2 linked regions of the Mucilaginibacter gracilis genome follow. Each later gene encodes a partner of the first gene's protein in a complex. Links are inferred from orthologs where the notes say so. Each region holds a gene or a part of one and is shown on either strand. Other genes may lie near its edges.

Evidence for each region. Proteins that work in one complex are often made in the same cells at the same time.
Region 2: the proteins of trxB (region 1) and trxA are in contact, whole or in part, in a crystal structure (PDB 1F6M), measured with the Escherichia coli proteins. The link is inferred for Mucilaginibacter gracilis from one-to-one orthologs.

Annotation. Positions count from the first base shown.
Region 1 is NZ_RBKU01000001.1:4,228,372-4,233,366, reverse strand. Bases 1,485-4,231 are described here. They hold trxB (thioredoxin-disulfide reductase), read right to left. Parts: upstream 3,465-4,231; coding sequence 2,505-3,464; downstream 1,485-2,504. Other genes in these bases: BDD43_RS18835 (hypothetical protein), read right to left, coding at 3,613-4,110; BDD43_RS18845 (family 20 glycosylhydrolase), read right to left, coding at 1,485-2,377. Outside these bases: BDD43_RS18850 (hypothetical protein), read right to left, coding at 1-59; more of BDD43_RS18845, read right to left, coding at 83-1,484; BDD43_RS18830 (nitroreductase family protein), read left to right, coding at 4,256-4,834.
Region 2 is NZ_RBKU01000001.1:6,097,783-6,102,784, forward strand. Bases 923-3,676 are described here. They hold trxA (thioredoxin), read right to left. Parts: upstream 2,588-3,676; coding sequence 2,258-2,587; downstream 923-2,257. Other genes in these bases: BDD43_RS27175 (glycoside hydrolase family 130 protein), read right to left, coding at 923-1,024; BDD43_RS27180 (DUF58 domain-containing protein), read right to left, coding at 1,225-2,148; BDD43_RS27190 (TIGR03643 family protein), read left to right, coding at 2,935-3,228; BDD43_RS30305 (hypothetical protein), read left to right, coding at 3,514-3,676. Outside these bases: more of BDD43_RS27175, read right to left, coding at 1-922; more of BDD43_RS30305, read left to right, coding at 3,677-3,690; BDD43_RS30935 (hypothetical protein), read left to right, coding at 3,692-3,814; BDD43_RS27195 (DoxX family protein), read left to right, coding at 3,844-4,188; BDD43_RS27200 (DoxX family protein), read left to right, coding at 4,194-4,532; BDD43_RS27205 (MBL fold metallo-hydrolase), read right to left, coding at 4,607-5,002. UniProt on the Escherichia coli protein: Participates in various redox reactions through the reversible oxidation of its active center dithiol to a disulfide and catalyzes dithiol-disulfide exchange reactions.

The DNA.
Region 1 (4,995 bases):
AGCCCCCCAGCCACGCAACAAAATAAAATGGCTATATACTGGTATCTTGTGCTAAACATATCATTAGTTTAAAACTCTCTGGTTAGTTAAAAATAATATCGGGTGGTAACTCGGTTTTAGGCCTTCCGGGCATGGTTATATAAACCCGCAAGGTATTTGCCGCACCTACATAAAAATACTTTACTACTATTTTATGATAGCCTTTTTGCAACAGTACATCTCCGCCGTGTTCAAACAAGCTGTGTTTACCATCGTTATCAACAACAATGTTATCGTCAATTAACAAGGTTGAACCATCTGCCGATGCAGTTGAGAAGCCATATTTACCATCCTGATCTATACGAATATAGCCATTATATATTACACCAAACGTTCTGTTATTTTTGCGGAAGGCAGCGGTACCAAAATTTTTGGTAATACCGGTATCAACATATTTGGCGGCATCCAATTGGTCGGTACCGGTAAAACGCCCGGGCAAAACCTTGTATTTTAAGCCCGCTATAGTACCTGTGTAATTTACGGCAGGTGAAGGCGGAAAATTATTCATAACGGTACGTGTAACTGCACTCCGTTTCCCGGATGGGCTCACTACTATGGTTTGCAACAAGCGGCTCGCACTATCCGGAACTAAAATAGTTAACGGCTCTTTATATTCAAGGTCGGTTTCGCGGGGCGTGTACCCATCAATAGTATAGTACACCTTGGCACCTGTAACCGGGCTTTTTAAGTCAAATTTAAAGCTGTTGCCTGTTGTAATGGTATCAACAGCACCCACGGCAGTAGCCACGCGGTAATTATAGCCTTCGGCATCCAATTTGCCTAAATGCGCGGGTACCCTTATCCCGGCAAATTCCGCATAGTTTTTATTGGCCACTGGTGTCCATGCTATTTCGGCAAGAGCCAGCATGCGCGGTAATACCATGTATTCCACTTTATCCTCGGTAGCAATATATTCCGTCCAAAGGTTGGCTTGCACGCCCATAATATATTTTTGCTCGTCGGGAGCTAACGCGCCCGGCACGGGGTTATAGTTGTAAACCTTTTGTAATGGTGCGTAGCCGCCAATGCTTAAAGGCTCCAGGTAGCTAAAACCTTGTGCGTGGTCAAAATAAACGCCGGCGTTTCCGGGCGTCATAATTACGTTATGGTGCTGCTGCGCAGCGGCAATCCCTCCCGATTCGCCCGTCCAACTCATTACCGTTGCATTTGGTGCCAGGCCGCCTTGCAGTATCTCGTCCCAGCCAATAATGCTGCGGCCTTTGCTGTTCACAAATTTCTCTATCCGTTGTATAAAATAGCTTTGCAGGCCTTCTTCATTCTTCAATTTTAGCTTTTTGATGAGCTTTTGGCAAAATGCCGATTTACGCCACGCCTCTTTAGCAACCTCATCGCCACCAATATGAATTAATTTACTCGGGAACAAGGCCATCACTTCGGTTAATACATCCTCCATAAATTTGAATGTATAATCGTTTGGGCAATAAATATCGGGGAAACCGCCCCAGCTTTCGGCAACTTTGTAACTGCCTTTCGGGTCGCAACTCAATTCGGGATAGGCCGCAACGGCTGCTTCCGAATGACCGGGCATTTCAATTTCGGGCACAACGTTAATATACCTGTCGGCGGCGTATTTAACAACGTCTTTAATCTCGTCCTGGGTATAATATCCGCCATATGGCGTATTGTCATATTGTTGGGGATAAAAATCGTGGTAGTTGCCTATTAAGGTACGGGCGCGTTTGCTGCCAACTTCGGTTAAGCGCGGATATTTTTTTATTTCAATACGCCAGCCCTGGTCGTCGGTTAAGTGCCAGTGAAAGTTGTTTAACTTATACGACGCCATCAGATCGATATATTTCTTAACAAAGGCTATTGAAAAAAAATGCCTCGATACATCAAGGTGCATACCACGGTATGCAAAGCGCGGATAATCGTCAATCTCTACACAAGGCAGTTTGGCAAAAGCGGCCTTTTCAACCGGCATTAATTGTATAAGGGTTTGTATGCCATAAAATAAACCGGCCCCTTTGCCAATTATGGTAATGCCATTGGGTGTGATACTAAGATGATAGCCGCCGGGAGGTAAACTTTCGGCTCCGGCAGACACCAACTTGATTACATTATTAGTAGCCGAGTTATCAATAGCACCAATTTTGTGGTAACCCCAGTTGGCTGTTAAATAAGATGCTAAAAAAATGATGCTTTTGTTTGATGGCGTATCGGTTTGTATTACCGTTTCCATACTTAATGAAAATGTACCGGTAGATTTTTTTAACGATACAGGTGCCGGAATGATGTTTAAATTGGGGTTATTATCCTGGGCGCTTGCCATAAATACCCCAGATGCAAAAAGCAGTACTAAAAAATATTTAACCATATAGCAAATTAAGCAAAGCGTGAAGATAGCAGATTTTACAGAAAGAAAAAACAGAACAGCGTTGTAAATAAAAAGGAGTAAAGATTTTTTGTCTTTACTCCTTTCAATATCATTTTGATGCCTTTAATTAATCGGCTGTAACAATATGTTCTTTACCGGCCAGGTAGCGTTCGGCCTCTAAGGCGGCCATACAGCCGGTACCGGCGGCGGTTACCGCCTGGCGGAAGATATGATCTTGCGCATCGCCACAGGCAAAAACACCTTCAATATTGGTTTGGGTTGAATCGGGATGGGTAATAATGTAACCCGTCTCGTCCATATGTATCTGCCCTTTAAATATATCGGTATTAGGGTGATGGCCTATGGCAACAAAAAAGCCTGTAACATCTAATATTCTTTCTTGTTGTGTTTGGTTGTTTAACACCCTTACACCGGTTACGTTTTGGCCGTCGCCTACAATTTCGGTAGTTTCGGTATTGTAAATAATCTCGATGTTGGGTGTATGCATTACACGGTGAACCATTGCTTTTGATGCTCGAAACTCATCTCGCCTAACCAGCATGTAAACTTTGCGGCATAGTTTGGCTAAATAGGTAGCCTCTTCGGCGGCGGTATCACCGGCACCTACTATGGCAACATCTTGCCCGCGGAAAAAGAAACCATCGCAAACGGCACATGCCGAAACGCCAAAACCATTATATTTTTGTTCGGAATCAAGCCCCAGCCATTTAGCCGACGCACCTGTTGAAATAATTACAGTATCGGCCAAAATTGTTTTAGTTTCATCAACAACAACTTGATGCGGCAGGGTCGAAAAATCAACCGAGCTTACGTAGCCAAAACGTATATCGGTGCCAAAACGTTCGGCCTGTAACCTAAAATCTTCCATCATTTCGGGGCCCATAATTCCTTTGGGGTAGCCCGGAAAGTTTTCTACATCGGTAGTTTGGGTTAACTGGCCGCCAGCTAACATACCGGTGTATAAAACGGGTTTTAAATCGGCACGGGCAGCATAAATTGCAGCCGTATAACCAGCCGGGCCCGAACCTATAATTAGGCACTTAACGTGTTCTTGTTCCTGAGACATTATTTTGAAAATTATGGCACAAATTTAGTTTTTTTGCAGCACAGCGCAAATAGTATACCGTCAGCAAATTGCCATTGTTTGTGGCATATAGGCATTTAATTTAATTACAAACGCGCATTAATTTTGCATTAAAATGATGCTTAAACAGTTACCGTTTCTCGGCTTCTATCAGCTTGTTCTGCAATTCTTTTATCAAGCGCTGGGCGGCATCCTTTAAATTAGGATTACCTCCAAAGGCTTCGTCAAAAGTTACTTTCTTGGTTTTGCGTTTATACTTAAACTCAATATAGTAGCGTGGCACTTTTGAGCCCTTGCGCTTAGTACTATCATCGGCCATGTTTGATGGAAAGTCCCAAAAACCAAGGTCGGCAGCCTTGCGGTGCAGGTATAACAAATCGTCGTTTCGTAATTTAAGGTGCGATTTGACAACCGAATCGCGCGAGTTCACATATTCGTAATCTCCATTTTTTGAATTATATCTATTGAGCAGGCTATCGCCTGTACCGTAATTAAATACAATGGAGTCAAACTCCGAAAATTTATACGGGGCATTTTTCACCATCATACCGTAATAGTAAAAGCAGTATAATAAAAACGGTACAACAATGCTCAGTAATAAAAATATCTTCTTCTTTCTGTTATCCATGTTTGTTATTTGAAAGGCCAAAAGTAGAAATTCAAAATCAAATCATCTAAAAAATAAAACGTCCACAAAAGGTTTTTACCTGCTTATCAATTAAAATGCAGTGTCCATTTACTATTATTGCAAACATTAACGTTAGCATTAGGCCATGAACAACACATTCAACATTATATCATCAGTTATAAAAAACCGCCGCACTACAAAACCGCCCGAAATGAACGGCGAAAAAATACCCGACGAGCAAATTAACGCGCTGCTTGAACTGGCCGACTGGGCGCCTACACACGCTAATACCGAGCCCTGGAATTTCACAGTATACACCAACGGTAAAACGTTTGGCAAGCAACACGCCGAGTTATACGCCGCAAGCACCGCCGCCGAAAGTTATATGCAAATGACTTACGAAAAGTTGTTGCACATGGGCGATAAGGCATCGCACGTAATAGTTTGTACCATGCAGCGTAAACCCCTGGTGAGGATACCCGTGCTTGAAGAAATTGCCGCAACGGCCTGCGCCATGCAAAATATATTATTGGGTGCTACGGCACTTGGCATAGCATCGTACTGGGGTAGCGGCGGCATGGTGCACAGCCCTGCAATGAAACAGTTTTTAAATCTTGATACTCACGATGTGGTGATGGGTGTACTTTACCTGGGCTACTCGGATACTAAGCCAACCGGAAAACGCAACATTCCGCTAAGTGATAAGGTTACCTGGGTGAGATAGCTGAGGATTTGCGAGTAATCAAATGGAAACAATATTGAACAATGACTTACTAATGTCCGATCTCGATATTCTTACTGTAAACCTATAGATCGATAAGACCGTTGTTGGATTGATGGGATAAATTTCGGTGTTCTACATTCAAAATTCAGTGTTCGATATTT
Region 2 (5,002 bases), 1.9 Mb from region 1 along the record:
CATATTTACCATTGATCTTCCTCGGAAACAGGGCCAGGTTTTTATTTTGCGCACCTGCACCATACAAGGGGCGCACTTTAAAATCAATAAAATCGGTGGTTTCTAATAACTTGGGCATTATCATGGCGCCATCATAAGCTGTATAAGTGGCGTAGTAAGTGCATGAGCCGTCGTCGTGCGTAAATTTCACAAAGCGTGCATCTTCAATACCTTTTCGTTCAAACTCCGATATAGGGAATATTACCCTGTCTGATATATCGGTATCCAGCGAAAATACAATCTCGTAATACGAATCGGCCAACCAAAGCATTTTGTCAAACTCAAGCTTTTTCAAATCGTCGGTTTCCAGCTTTTGCGAATCCAGCACTATTCTGCGCAAGCTCGAGTATTCAAAATTTTCTTCCAGCTTGTCTTCCAACTCATTTAAAGCCGAAATATTAATTTGGGTAACGGCCGCCTTCTCAAAAAACAGCTTTTTATTGTAAACTGCATTGCGTATAATTTCGGCCTCATCAATATAGTTGCCGGCACCAATAACCTCTATATTGTTATCCTTATCTATTAAAGCACGCCTAAAGGCTATTGAAGAAATATGGCCCTCGCCCACCGCCCTGAAGCTGATTATCATTCTTTTTTCGCCTTCTTCCAACTCACTTTGATCGGGATCTTCTATCATCGACGGATTAAAAAACGCTGCCGATTCGATAGAATACTCATGAGTAAAGTAAGCGCCAATAAGCAACTTGCGGAAGTTTGAAACCTGTTCCTGGTCAATTTTAAGTTGATCAAATATATTATGGAGTTTGTTATTGTGCCTTTGAAAAACCTTGGTAATATTACGGTGGCGTTTAGAGTACTCCTGCAAAATGGGCGATATAATATCAAAAACCTGTTGCTCTGATAGTTGCATCACGTTTTGTATAACTTCTTTGGCACGTACCTCGCCGTTATAAAAAAAACGGGCTATAACCCGTTTGGCATCTGGATTTACTTTAACTGATGTGCGTTGAATGGCTAATCTCATAGTATCTGATTATCGATTAAATGTTTAAACAAAAGTTAGCACGAATTGATTGTAAAATTTGAAATTAGATATGCCGTGCGGCACAATTTTAGAAGGCATTGATAACCAACAGGGTGCAAACTTACATAAGCCGCTTACAAAAAAACACAATAAAATTTCTGTTTAAACTATCGCCTTCCGGCACGCGGGGCTTACCTATTTCAGGCCATTTTATTTCGTTTAATAAGGTAGGCTTTAAGCACCTTATCAAAACCATCGTGAATGTTGGCATCAATTAAATCAATGTGGTATTGGGCGCATTTTAATTGTAGTTGATGCCGCCAGTTGTTGAGTGAGTTAAGGTAGGTGCCGCGTATTTGGTTAGGGTGTGCGCGTAACTCTTCGCCGCTTTCCAGGTCAATAAAATGGTGGGGCTGGTTGCTAAAATCAAAAGCCAGTTCTTTTTGGTTATCGGCAACATTAAAAATAACGATCTCGTGTTTATTATGTTTTAGATGTTGCAGGGCCGAAAATAAAGCTTCCGCTTTTTGCTCGTCCATCCCGTTTTCAAGCATATCACTAAACAGGATTATCATTGATCGCTGATGCACGTCCTCAGCAATATGGTGCAAAACGCCGGCAATATCGGTTTGGCTTTTGGCGCGCGGCTGCAGGTACATCCGCTCCAATTCGGCAAATAGATAAAATAAATGGTTTGAGGTCGACCGTGCCCGGCTCAACCAATCAACCTTGTCCGAAAAAAAACACAAGCCAAAGGCGTCGCGCTGTTTTTTAAACAAATACATTAAAGCGGCTATAGCATAAACCGAAAACTGCATTTTACTAAGGCCCTTATCGGGATAGTTCATGCTTGATGAGGTATCAAGCAGTAAATAGCTGCGTAAATTGGTTTCTTCTTCAAACTGCTTTACGTATAGCCTATCGGTACGGGCCATTAGCTTCCAATCAATGTTTTTTACCGATTCGCCATTATTGTACAGCCGATGTTCGGCAAACTCAACCGAAAACCCGTGAAACGGACTTTGATGCAAGCCGGTAATAAAACCCTCAACAACCTGCCGGGCCAATAATTCTAAATTGGCTAATTGTTGTACTTGTTGGTTGCTTGATAACGATGGCGGCATGCAACGAATTTAAGAGTTTTTAGCCAAGGTGCAAGCACAAAAAAAGCGCTCCGGAACTACCCGGAGCGCTTTAAATATGATGTTACAATTAGCGCAATGCGCCTGCTAATTAGCTAAAGCTTAATAATTGTTTATCCAATTTACCTGTTAAAACAGATTTTGGAACGGCACCAATTTGCTTGTCAACAATTTCGCCATTTTTAAAAAACAATAAGGCAGGTATGTTACGGATACCAAATTTCATTGATATGCCTGGGTTATTATCTACATTAACTTTGCCTACAACTGCTGTATCGGCATAGTCTTTTGCTATTTCTTCTACTACCGGACCAACCATTCTACATGGGCCACACCATTCAGCCCAAAAGTCAATAAGTACTGGTTTATCTGATTTTAATACTAACTCTTCAAAGTTTGCATCGGTGATTTCTAAAGCCATGATATTTTCTTTTAATTTAATTAACAAATATATGCTATTCAAATAGCTTGCCGCAAATAGTTTATGACAAGTTGACATTTTTTAGACGGGATGGGTAGTTTATTGTTTTAGTAAGACATAACAACGCAGCTTTTCAAAACAATTATCATACAAAAACATTCCAAATAATAAATATATAGTACTAAAATATACTATATTTGACCACCAAAAAATTTCATCACAAACCCTTAATTATGTTTTTAGTTTTTTTAATATGAGATTACTTCTCCATTGCTATCAAAATGCCTGTATGCCGGCAACACTTGTTGTTTAACCTATCCTCCGAAAACAAAAAACTTAATTAATTTATGATTTCGATTTTAAAAGAGGGCTACGCTACGGATACAGACCGCATCATTGAAATGGCATGGGAAGACCGCACGTCCTTTGATGCGATCAGGCTGCAATTTGGCTTTACAGAGCAACAAGTGATAGCATTAATGCGGAGGGAAATGAAGTTATCGAGTTTTAAATTATGGCGTAAACGGGTTCAGGGCCGAATAACCAAGCACGAAAAATTAGGAGAACAGTCTTCGTTCAGGTTTAAATGTAGCCGGCAAAAGCAAATAAGCGGCAATAAAATCAGTAAAAAAAACAAATAGCAGGGGCTGTAAACCAGCTCCATAAACATGTATAGATTTCAAATTACCTAACCAATTATAACACCAGCAGTTACTTTACTCAAAAAACCTACTCAATTGTAAACAGGCATAACTAAGTCCGCATCTTTTACCTCGCCAGAAGTTTATGAACCTGGTAAGCATTTAATTTCCCTTGCCGATCCCGCTCAAATTCCGGTCATTTTAGCACCGGAAGCTTCTATTGCTTTTTTTTATCGGTACCAAGCCGGTGTCTTACAATAAATTGTAACCTCATATTAAACCACAATGAATAAGTTTTCTAAAATCGAATTTGCCATACTGACTATGATCGTAGCTATCATATTCATATCGGAATACTACTACATCATTCTTAAAGACCATGACCGTGCAATATTTATCGGGCTTTGGCCGCCAACAATGGTTGGATTGCTGATCTATTTTAACCTTAAAAAAAACAACTAATATGGAAAATTTAGATTTGATTATTCTTACCGTTATTGTAACGGTACTTTATGTTGGTTTTGCCTGGGGACTATTCGTAGCGCAAAAGAAACAACAGCACCTTAAAACCGAAAATCCATCATAAAATTATCATTCACTTAAATAAGTATTCAAATGCAAACACTCTCAATTTATGCCCAACTCGTTGTAGCCATCACGGTTGCCTATGTGTGGATATTCCGCTATGATAACATTGTTAAAGAATTTAAGCAATACGGCATTGCGGATTTATTACGCAATTTTGTGGGTGCCGCCAAAATAGCCCTATCAACACTTTTAATTGCCGGTATATGGTATCCCGCATTGGTATTGGTTCCGGCTCTTTTTATGGCGGGCCTCATGCTATGTGCACAGGCAGCGCACTTTAAGGTAAAAAATCCATTTCAAAAATTTGTCCCTTCGGCGTTTCTGTTAATCCTGTGTTTGTTTATAGCCGGAGTTAATTCCGGGTTAATTTAATTTGAATGTTGCTCACTATATTAATTATTTTTTCGGCTGTTGCATTCCTTTTTTACGGGATGTTGTTCTTTGCCAATTCCGGCATGAAGCAAGAGTTTGAACGCTATGGCCTGGATAGGTTTAGAAAACTCGTTGGCTTGCTGCAACTGCTTGGCGGGTTGGGGCTGCTGGTGGGCTTAATTTGGCAACCTGCATTGGTTATATCCTCCGGCGGCCTGTCTTTATTAATGGCAATTGGTTTTGGCGTAAGATTAAAAATGAAAGACGGATTTTTGCAGTCGTTACCGTCTTTTATTTTTATGTTATTGAATGGCTATATCTGCTTCGCTGCTATATTCCATTAAATATTGTCGCCATTTTTTATAGCATTAAACGGTGGTTAATGGTCTGGGTAGGGTATATAGTTCAAAATCATTTATTAAAAGTCCCACCAAATAACTTGCCTGGGCGGGTCGCCCAAAGTATAAGGCTCGCCTATACGGGGAACGTTTACCTGTACACCCAACTTTTGCGCAGCTTGCAGAAGCGTTTCTATAGGCTCATCCCACGGATGATTAGCTTCCGGAAACTTGGCCCAGTGGATAGGCTGCAGCAAACGAGCCCGTAGGTCCACAGCAGCCTGCGCAGGTTGGCCCAAACCTAAATGAACATATGGCTGGTTGTATTGGCCACATTCCAACAGTGCCAAATCAAACGGGCCATATCGCCGCCCTATTTGCTCAAAATGAGTGCCATACCCGCCGTCGCCACCGTAAAACAGCCGGTAGCTGCCCAATTGTATTACGTATGATGCCCAAAGTGTTTTATCGTGTTG